Regions from separate parts of the Planococcus versutus genome, predicted to be linked through region 1. Evidence: a T-box and tRNA genes for the amino acid it is inferred to sense, from the RefSeq annotation. Region 1 holds a T-box; the other holds one or more tRNA genes.

Region 1 (4,581 bases):
GAATTGGTCCATGAAATCGTATTACCACTAATCGAAGCACGAACACCACTTGGAGTAGAACTATCTGCGTTGAACGTAGATCCTGCCACAATAGAAGAAAATCTAGAGTTGCCAGGGAACAATTTGCTAGCGTCTCCACCAAATGGAGCCATCATGCGATCGATATATTTTTTAGAAACGCCAATACCACCGCCTGAAACGAACTCGCTTGGCGTGCTAGAGAATGCGGCATAGCGCTTACCGTTAATTGTTGTATAAGAACCACTTGTCAAACTATCATCTTTTTCCGATGGAATCATAACTTTTTCGTTAAATAAGTCTGAACGCACAAGTCCTGCACTTTGACAGGCTCCACCTGGCGCTAAACCAGAAATTCCACAAAACGACTTAGTAACAACACCTTTAGGCTGTTTGAAAGTTGACTTCGCTCCAACTAAATCAGGAACTGTTTGATAAGTTGTGTTCATTAAGCTTGCCCACAGCTGATTTACACGTACAGATGGCTGTAAATTAGTATTCGGATAAATATCTAGAGAATATTTTTCACTATCATATCCAAGCCATAGACCCATTGTAATGTTTGGATTATAACCAACTAACCAAACATCTTTTGTATCTTGAGTCGTACCAGTCTTACCAGCAAAGTCTGCACCAAAGTTCAATAAGCTATTTGCTCGGTTCGCAGTACCACGATCTGTTTTAAATACGTCTCGCAACATATCGGTTAGAATGTAAGCGGTTTGTGGCGAGTAAATTTCTTTTTCAACCACTTCGTGTTCGAAAATGATATTACCGTCTGCGTCTTCAATTCGTTGAATCATATACGGTTCTACTTTTTTTCCGCCGTTGGCAATAGTGGCATAGCCACTTGTTAGTTCTTCTACAGAGCCTTCAACACCGCCACCTAATGCAGTTGAAGGATAATCATTTGATTTTTCTTCAACACGTGAAAAGCCTGCGTTGATCAAGTAATTGATTGGCATTTGTTCTCTAATTTGTCCGAATAAACGAAGAGCCGGTAAGTTTTGAGATTGTGCTAATGCATCGCGTGCCGACATGATGCCTTGCTCACTTGTTGGAACAAAGTTTGCTGGTGTCCAAGGTTTACCGTTGTCGTTTAAAGTGAATTTAACGTCAACAACTGGGCTACCGGCACCAATTACGCCTAAGTCCAGTGCTGGTCCGTAAACCAATAATGGTTTTACAGTAGAACCGATTGAACGATAAGCTTGTGTTGCATGGTTTAATGCTTCGATTTCATGATCGCGCCCACCGACAAAACTTAAAATACGACCTGTTTTGTTTTCAATCATCATACTTCCAACTTGTACGGGAAGTTTTTTCATGATTTCTTCACCATCTTTATTGGTGGTAGGGATTGTTAATTCTGTGCCGTATCGTGTATAAGCATCTTTAGCTTTTTCATGAGCCAAGTACAAGTCTTTGTTAATGGTTGAGTGAATCCGGTAACCATTTGAACGAACTGCTCGGTCAGCTAAAATTGCATATTTTTCATAAAGTTTATTGTTTTCTTCTAGTGTTATAGGATCTAATCCGTCTTTTTCAGCGAGAACATCCATAAGAATCCGCATGGCTCGTTTTTCAAGTTCGTTTGTGACATAGGGGTTGTTATCGCGTGAACGCGATTCGTCTTTACGGAAGTTTTTCTTAATGTCAAAAGCAATGGCTTCGTCATATTCTTCTTGCGTAATGTATTCTTCTTCTTTCATACGGAAAAGTACGGTCTTCATTCGATCGAGTCCAGGTTGTAAACCAGCATCGTCTTTTACTTTGCCATATGTATTGTATGGCGTGTAATAAAAAGGTGCTTTTGGAATGCCGGCAATAAATGCAGCTTCAGGTAAACTTAAGTCTTTTGCCGACTTGTTGAATATGCCATTAGCTGCTGTTTCGATACCAGCAATATTTGCGCCTGAAGAATTACGGCCATACGGAATAATATTGAGGTATGCTTCAATAATCTCGTCTTTGGTCATAAATTTTTCAAGACGCATCGCCAACAGAATTTCTTTAGCTTTTCGTTCATAAGAAACTTCGTTTGTCAAAATTTGGTTTTTTACGAGTTGCTGCGTCAATGTAGAGCCGCCCGTCTGGCTATCAGCGTTTGAGACATCTTGCAACAATCCACGGAAAATAGCTTTTGGAACTATACCTTCGTGTTCCATAAAGTATTCATCTTCTGTGGCCAACACGGCGTTAATTGCAGTTTTTGAAATATTTTTTAGCGTGGTTTCTTTTCGCTCTAAATCTGTTTGGACTTTTCCGATATAGACATCATTATCGAAAAACATTTCAGTTGTTTCTTCATAACTATAAATTTCTGCACGCATTTCATCTTCAGAACGTAGATTTTCTTCATCTACTAATGAAGCAAAATAACCTGCACCAACAGATGCGGCAAAAACGCCACCTGTGACGAATACAATAGCGAAAATCAATGCTAAGTTCCATATAACACCTGTTGTTATACTCATTCGCTTGAACCATGAGGTTGAAGTCCATCTATTGGTGGTTTTCTCAATGTTATCTATCCAGTTTTTAATTTTTTCACGCACGTTATCGCCCTCCTAAAATCTTTTATAGTATATCATATTCTTATAAATGCCACTAAGCTTATTGACAAGTTGAGATAATAAAGTAAACTGTTACTATATTTCATATTTAAACAGTGAAAGATCCGAAGTAGAGTGTGTAATTTTGTTTAGAGAGCCGGTGTTTGGTGCAAATCGGTCAAAATGCATAAATCGAATTACAGGTCTGGAGTTTACGGAAGTGTCCCGTTTGACACATGATGAGAAGGAGAATTTATTCTCCAAGCTGGGTGGTACCGCGCAATTGCGCCCCTGCATGACTTTTTCATGCAGGGGCTTTTTATGTGGACTTTTATAGCACTCATCGGTTTTTAAAATTTGAGGAGGAATTGAAATGGCTAACAAATTAATTGAAGATTTACAATGGCGTGGATTACTATACCAACAAACGGACGAAGAAGGTATGGAAAAATTATTGAACGAACAAAAAATTTCCTTATACTGTGGAGTCGATCCAACTGCAGATAGTATGCACATTGGACACATTGTGCCGCTATTAACATTACGCCGTTTTCAGATGCATGGTCACCAGCCAATTTTGTTAGTCGGCGGGGCTACTGGGATGATTGGAGATCCTTCAGGACGAAACGAAGAACGTCAATTGCAAACGACTGAACAAATTGATCGCAATGTTGACGGAATCAAAGTCCAAATGGAACAAATTTTTGATTTTAAATCAGAAAACGGAGCAAAAATGGTCAATAACCGTGATTGGATTGGTGCGATGAGCGTTATCGAATTTTTGCGCGATTACGGCAAATTGATTTCAGTTAATTACATGCTCGCTAAAGATTCGGTTGCGTCACGGCTAGAAACAGGAATTTCATTTACAGAGTTTTCATACACGCTGATCCAAGCAATTGACTTTAACCACTTGTACAACGAACACAATTGCCGTATTCAAATTGGTGGATCAGATCAATGGGGCAATATCACTTCAGGTCTTGAAATGATTCGCAAAACACATGACGAAGAAGTAAAGGCATTTGGTATTACCATTCCGCTCGTTACAAAAGCAGACGGTACAAAATTTGGGAAATCAGCGGGTGGGGCTGTATGGTTAGATCCAAAAAAGACAACACCTTATGAGTTTTACCAGTTTTGGATCAATGCAGCTGATGCAGATGTAATCAAATACTTGAAGATTTTTACATTCATTAGCCGTGAAAACATTGAGGCGTTAGAAAAAACGGTTGAAACTGAAGCGCATTTACGCCAAGCGCAAAAAACGCTGGCAGAAGAAATGACAAAACTGATTCACGGGGAAGCTGCACTTGCAGATGCTCAGCGAATTACCAAAGCGTTGTTTAGTGGAGACTTGAAGGCTTTGTCTTCTTTAGAGATGAAAGCCGCATTTAAAGACGTTCCTTCTGTGGAAATGCCAAAAGAAGACAAGTCAATTGTGGACTTGATTGTAGAAGCTGGTATTTCCTCGTCGAAAAGACAAGCGCGTGAAGATGTTACAAATGGTGCAATTTCAGTAAATGGTGAAAAAGTGACAGATTTAGAATACATCATTGATGCGAAAGATCGCTTAGAAGATGTTTTTGCTATTATTCGTCGAGGCAAAAAGAAATACCACATGGTGCACTTTCAATAAAAAATATTCAAAAAAACAGTCAGAATTTTTCTGGCTGTTTTTTTATACTGCCAAACACAATCAATATACGTTTAAATAAGTTGAAAAAGGATAAAATAAGTGGAACGCGATTGACTTTACTAAAACTTCAAGGAGGCGTTAGAAATGTCAAGAGTAGTTGGATTTTATAAAACAGAACACGAAGCCATTCAAGCAATTGAAAATTTGCAGCAACAAGGATATAACAATAAAAAAATCTCAGTATTAAGCAAAGATAATCAAGAAACCGAAACGATTGCTAAAAACACGAAGACATGTGCAGGAAGAGAGGGAGCTACAGGTGGACTAGCTCGAACTCTTAATCGTCTTGGAGTACCAGAGAATAAAGTG
Region 2 (4,581 bases), 1.1 Mb from region 1:
TTAATCCGGATTCTAACCACGCAACCAAGTCTTCAAAGCTCTCTACTTGACTGAGCATGTGTTCAAAAATCTTAGGGTCATACAAAGCCCATAACGCTTCAAAATCCTCTCTTTTCAATAACCGTAACCGAATGCCATTAGACTCAATCATCATTTCAATCTCTCCTTCTAACTAAAATACACCGACTGAATACGTTCAATAAAATCTTGCTCCAGTGAGCCCATTTGCTTTACCAGAAAATAAGTAGAAACGACGGGCAACGGAAACAAATCAAAATGGACTTCCATTAATCGACCTTCTACTAGTTCTCGCCGAACTATCGACTTTGGCAAAAACGAAGTACCCAGTCCTTCTTGAACAAATCGTTTAACGATATGGGCTTGCGTCACTTTCATGGTGCGAATACCAGGTACATGCAATCGCAGGATTCCTAATAACTCTTCCCAAAAAACAGGATGATGATGCGTAAACAATGTTGCACTTCGTAAAGCTTGTTCTACTGAAACGACTGGTCCTGTCTCATCATCATAAGCATCTCTTGGTAAAACAAACAGCAATGGATCGTTGTATACGATAAGTGGCTCAATCAGACGACCGATCGGCGGCAAAGCCGAAATGCCAGCCGACACTTGTTCTGTTTCAACCAATTCTTCAATATCACTAGATTCTTCTACACGAATCACCAACTCTACTTGCGGATGTTGTTGTGTAAATGACTTTAGTACATAAGGCAAAACAGTTTCTGCCATTAAAGGTGAAATGGCTAGTGTCCATTTTTTTCGGTACCCTTGAGAAAAAGAATGCACCGCTTCGATACTGTTATCTAATTGCTTTAGTACTTTTTCGGCTTTTTCTTTGAAATACCTTCCTTCTTCTGTTAACGATACCCGGTTGTTGCTGCGCTTGAACAAAAGAAGACCTAAGTTTTCTTCTAATAACCGAATATGAACAGTCACACTGGGTTGTGACATCATCAGTCGTTCTGACGTCATTCTGAAGTTTAACGTTTCTGCAGCATCCACAAAGGTTCTCAACCACTGAACTTCCATGACATCCCTCATTCCGATTACTTTTCTTAATTGTCTCAATTATATATCTTTAATTTTTATTATCAAATAACGAGAGTAAACTAAAAGAAAAAGGAGGAATTCTGATGTTTCAACCAGGATTAAAAGGCGTAGTAGCCGTTCAAACTGCTATTGCTTCTGTAGATGGAGATTTAGGAGAACTGCGATACCGAGGCGAACGCATAGAAACAGTTGTTCGAGATAAATCATTCGAGGAAACAGCTTATTTTCTTTGGTTTGGTCAGTGGCCAAATGCGCAACAACTAACTCATTTGTCTAAACAGTTACTCAGCTACCGGAAACTGCCGACACATATTGTTGAAATTACGAAGCTTTTACCAAAAGAAATTTCGTTGATGGATGCTATGCGAACATTGATATCCGCATATCCAGATACTAATTTTCTAACGCTTTCTTCACAACAACAAGCTATTGCATTAACAGCAGCATTGCCTGTAATGACAGCGGCGTTTTATCGCTTTCAACACGAGCTTGAAGCTGTTGAACCAAGAGACGATTTGGGACATACAGCCAACTACCTATGGATGATCAGTAGACAACAACCTTCACCAGTACAAACGGAAGCACTTGATACTTATTTAAAACTAACGATGGAACATGGCATGAATGCTTCAACATTTGCAGCGCGCGTCACCATTTCTACCGAGTCTGATTTAGTGTCAGCGATTACTTCTGCGCTTGGAACGATGAAAGGTCCTCTTCACGGTGGGGCTCCTTCAGGCGTCATTGATTTACTAGACACCATAAAAACAGAAGACCGCATTGTTCCAGTTATTGAAGAAAAATTAAATCGAGGAGAAAAAATAATGGGCTTTGGTCACCGAATCTACCGTACAGAAGATCCGCGATCCATCATCCTCCGAGAAAAGTGTCTCGACCTTCATGGAGAAGATCCATGGCTTGATTTAGCAGTTGCTGCAGAAGCCGTTATCACCGATAAGCTAAATGAACGAAAACCCGGTCGTGCACTGTACACCAATGTAGAATTTTATGCCGCTGCTATTATGCGCTCGATCGCGATGCCTACCGAATTGTTTACACCCACCTTCAGCAGTGCACGTATTGTAGGTTGGACAGCACATGCACTCGAACAACAAGAACACAACGTCATTTTCCGCCCACAGTCCGAATACATCAAAACCTAAAAAAACCCCGTATCCAAATACATGGATACGGGGTTTTACACATGGATAGTACAAATACACATGGAACAATGGAGCCTAGGGGGCTCGAACCCCTGACCTCGTCACTGCCAGCGACGCGCTCTCCCAGCTGAGCTAAGGCCCCGCGCTGAACAGGCGCAAGGATGTTAAAAGAATGAGCCATGAAGGATTCGAACCTTCGACCCTCTGATTAAAAGTCAGATGCTCTACCAGCTGAGCTAATGGCTCACAGTAAAAATGGCTGGGGTACCTGGATTCGAACCAGGGCATGACGGGATCAAAACCCGTTGCCTTACCGCTTGGCTATACCCCATTAATTACTATAAGAAAACTGGTGGTGGGGGGCAGATTCGAACTGCCGAACCCGAAGGAGCGGATTTACAGTCCGCCGCGTTTAGCCACTTCGCTACCCCACCGTATAAATTTACGAAAAAAGTGGTGGAGGATGACGGGATCGAACCGCCGACCCTCTGCTTGTAAGGCAGATGCTCTCCCAGCTGAGCTAATCCTCCAAATATGGTGACCCCTACGGGATTCGAACCCGTGTTACCGCCGTGAAAGGGCGGTGTCTTAACCGCTTGACCAAGGGGCCTAAATTAACTCATTTTTTAACTTCCTATTTAGAAACTCTAAAAAAAGAAAAGCTTCCAACCGGATTCGAACCGGTGACCTCTTCCTTACCATGGAAGCACTCTACCTGCTGAGCTATGGAAGCAAGGTAAAAGAATCATGAGGAACAAAAAAAATAAACATAGAATAGCCCAGCGACGTCCTACTCTCACAGGGGGAAACCCCCAACTACCATCGGCGCAAAAGAGCTTAACTGCCGTGTTCGAGATGGGAACGGGTGTGGCCTCTTTGCCATCATCACTGGACTATTTTAATTGAGTGCTTGTTCACTCAAAACTGGATAAACGACAGGTGAAACAAATCGTGCATGATTCGCGTACAGTTTGTTGGTTAAGTCCTCGATCGATTAGTATTCGTCAGCTGCACGTGTCGCCACGCTTCCACCTCGAACCTATCTACCTCATCGTCTTTGAGGGATCTTACTTGCTTGCGCAATGGGAAATCTCATCTTGAGGGGGCTTCGTGCTTAGATGCTTTCAGCACTTATCCCGGCCACACATAGCTACCCAGCGATGCCCTTGGCAGAACAACTGGTACACCAGCGGTGTGTCCATCCCGGTCCTCTCGTACTAAGGACAGCTCCTCTCAAATTTCCTGCGCCCGCGACGGATAGGGACCGAACTGTCTCACGACGTTCTGAACCCAGCTCGCGTACCGCTTTAATGGGCGAACAGCCCAACCCTTGGGACCGACTACAGCCCCAGGATGCGATGAGCCGACATCGAGGTGCCAAACCTCCCCGTCGATGTGGACTCTTGGGGGAGATAAGCCTGTTATCCCCGGGGTAGCTTTTATCCGTTGAGCGATGGCCCTTCCATGCGGAACCACCGGATCACTAAGCCCGTCTTTCGACCCTGCTCGACATGTACGTCTCGCAGTCAAGCTCCCTTCTGCCTTTACACTCTGCGAATGATTTCCAACCATTCTGAGGGAACCTTTGGGCGCCTCCGTTACTCTTTAGGAGGCGACCGCCCCAGTCAAACTGCCCGCCTGACACTGTCTCCCAAGCCGATCAGGCTTGTGGGTTAGAATTTCAATACAACCAGGGTAGTATCCCACTGACGCCTCCGCCGAAGCTGGCGCTCCGGAATCTAAGGCTCCTACCTATTCTGTACAAGTTGCACCAAAATTCAATATCAGGCTACAGTAAAGCTCCACGGGGTCTTTCCGTCCTGTCGCGGGTAACCTGCATCTTCACAGGTACTATAATTTCACCGAGTCTCTCGTTGAGACAGTGCCCAGATCGTTACGCCTTTCGTGCGGGTCGGAACTTACCCGACAAGGAATTTCGCTACCTTAGGACCGTTATAGTTACGGCCGCCGTTTACTGGGGCTTCAATTCGCACCTTCGCTTGCGCTAAGCACTCCTCTTAACCTTCCAGCACCGGGCAGGCGTCAGCCCCTATACGTCACCTTACGGTTTTGCAGAGACCTGTGTTTTTGCTAAACAGTCGCCTGGGCCTATTCACTGCGGCTCTCTCGGGCTATTCACCCTACCAGAGCACCCCTTCTCCCGAAGTTACGGGGTCATTTTGCCGAGTTCCTTAACGAGAGTTCACTCGCTCACCTTAGAATTCTCTTCTCGCCTACCTGTGTCGGTTTGCGGTACGGGCACCTCCCGCCTCGCTAGAGGCTTTTCTTGGCAGTGTGAAATCAGGGACTCTGAGGTAAACCTCTTGCCATCACAGCTCAACGTATC

The links. A T-box is a leader RNA that pairs with one kind of tRNA and senses whether it is charged. The one in region 1 lies ahead of tyrS (tyrosine--tRNA ligase), so its partner is inferred to be a tRNA-Tyr.
Region 2: it has a tRNA-Tyr gene. The T-box ahead of tyrS (tyrosine--tRNA ligase) is inferred to sense a tRNA for this amino acid. The anticodon was not compared.

The regions. Positions count from the first base shown of each region.
Region 1 is NZ_CP016540.2:1,241,542-1,246,122, forward strand. It holds gene I858_RS06340 (transglycosylase domain-containing protein) at 1-2,576, opposite strand, end outside; T-box leader at 2,681-2,869, shown strand; gene tyrS (tyrosine--tRNA ligase) at 2,947-4,212, shown strand; gene I858_RS06350 (YflT domain-containing protein) at 4,357-4,581, shown strand, end outside.
Region 2 is NZ_CP016540.2:155,041-159,621, reverse strand. It holds gene I858_RS00875 (GNAT family N-acetyltransferase) at 1-154, opposite strand, end outside; gene I858_RS00870 (LysR family transcriptional regulator) at 169-1,050, opposite strand; gene I858_RS00865 (citrate synthase/methylcitrate synthase) at 1,155-2,234, shown strand; tRNA gene I858_RS00860 (tRNA-Ala) at 2,304-2,376, opposite strand; tRNA gene I858_RS00855 (tRNA-Lys) at 2,408-2,480, opposite strand; tRNA gene I858_RS00850 (tRNA-Gln) at 2,491-2,565, opposite strand; tRNA gene I858_RS00845 (tRNA-Tyr) at 2,585-2,668, opposite strand; tRNA gene I858_RS00840 (tRNA-Val) at 2,689-2,764, opposite strand; tRNA gene I858_RS00835 (tRNA-Glu) at 2,770-2,844, opposite strand; tRNA gene I858_RS00830 (tRNA-Thr) at 2,895-2,967, opposite strand; rRNA gene rrf (5S ribosomal RNA) at 3,012-3,127, opposite strand; rRNA gene I858_RS00820 (23S ribosomal RNA) at 3,209-4,581, opposite strand, start outside.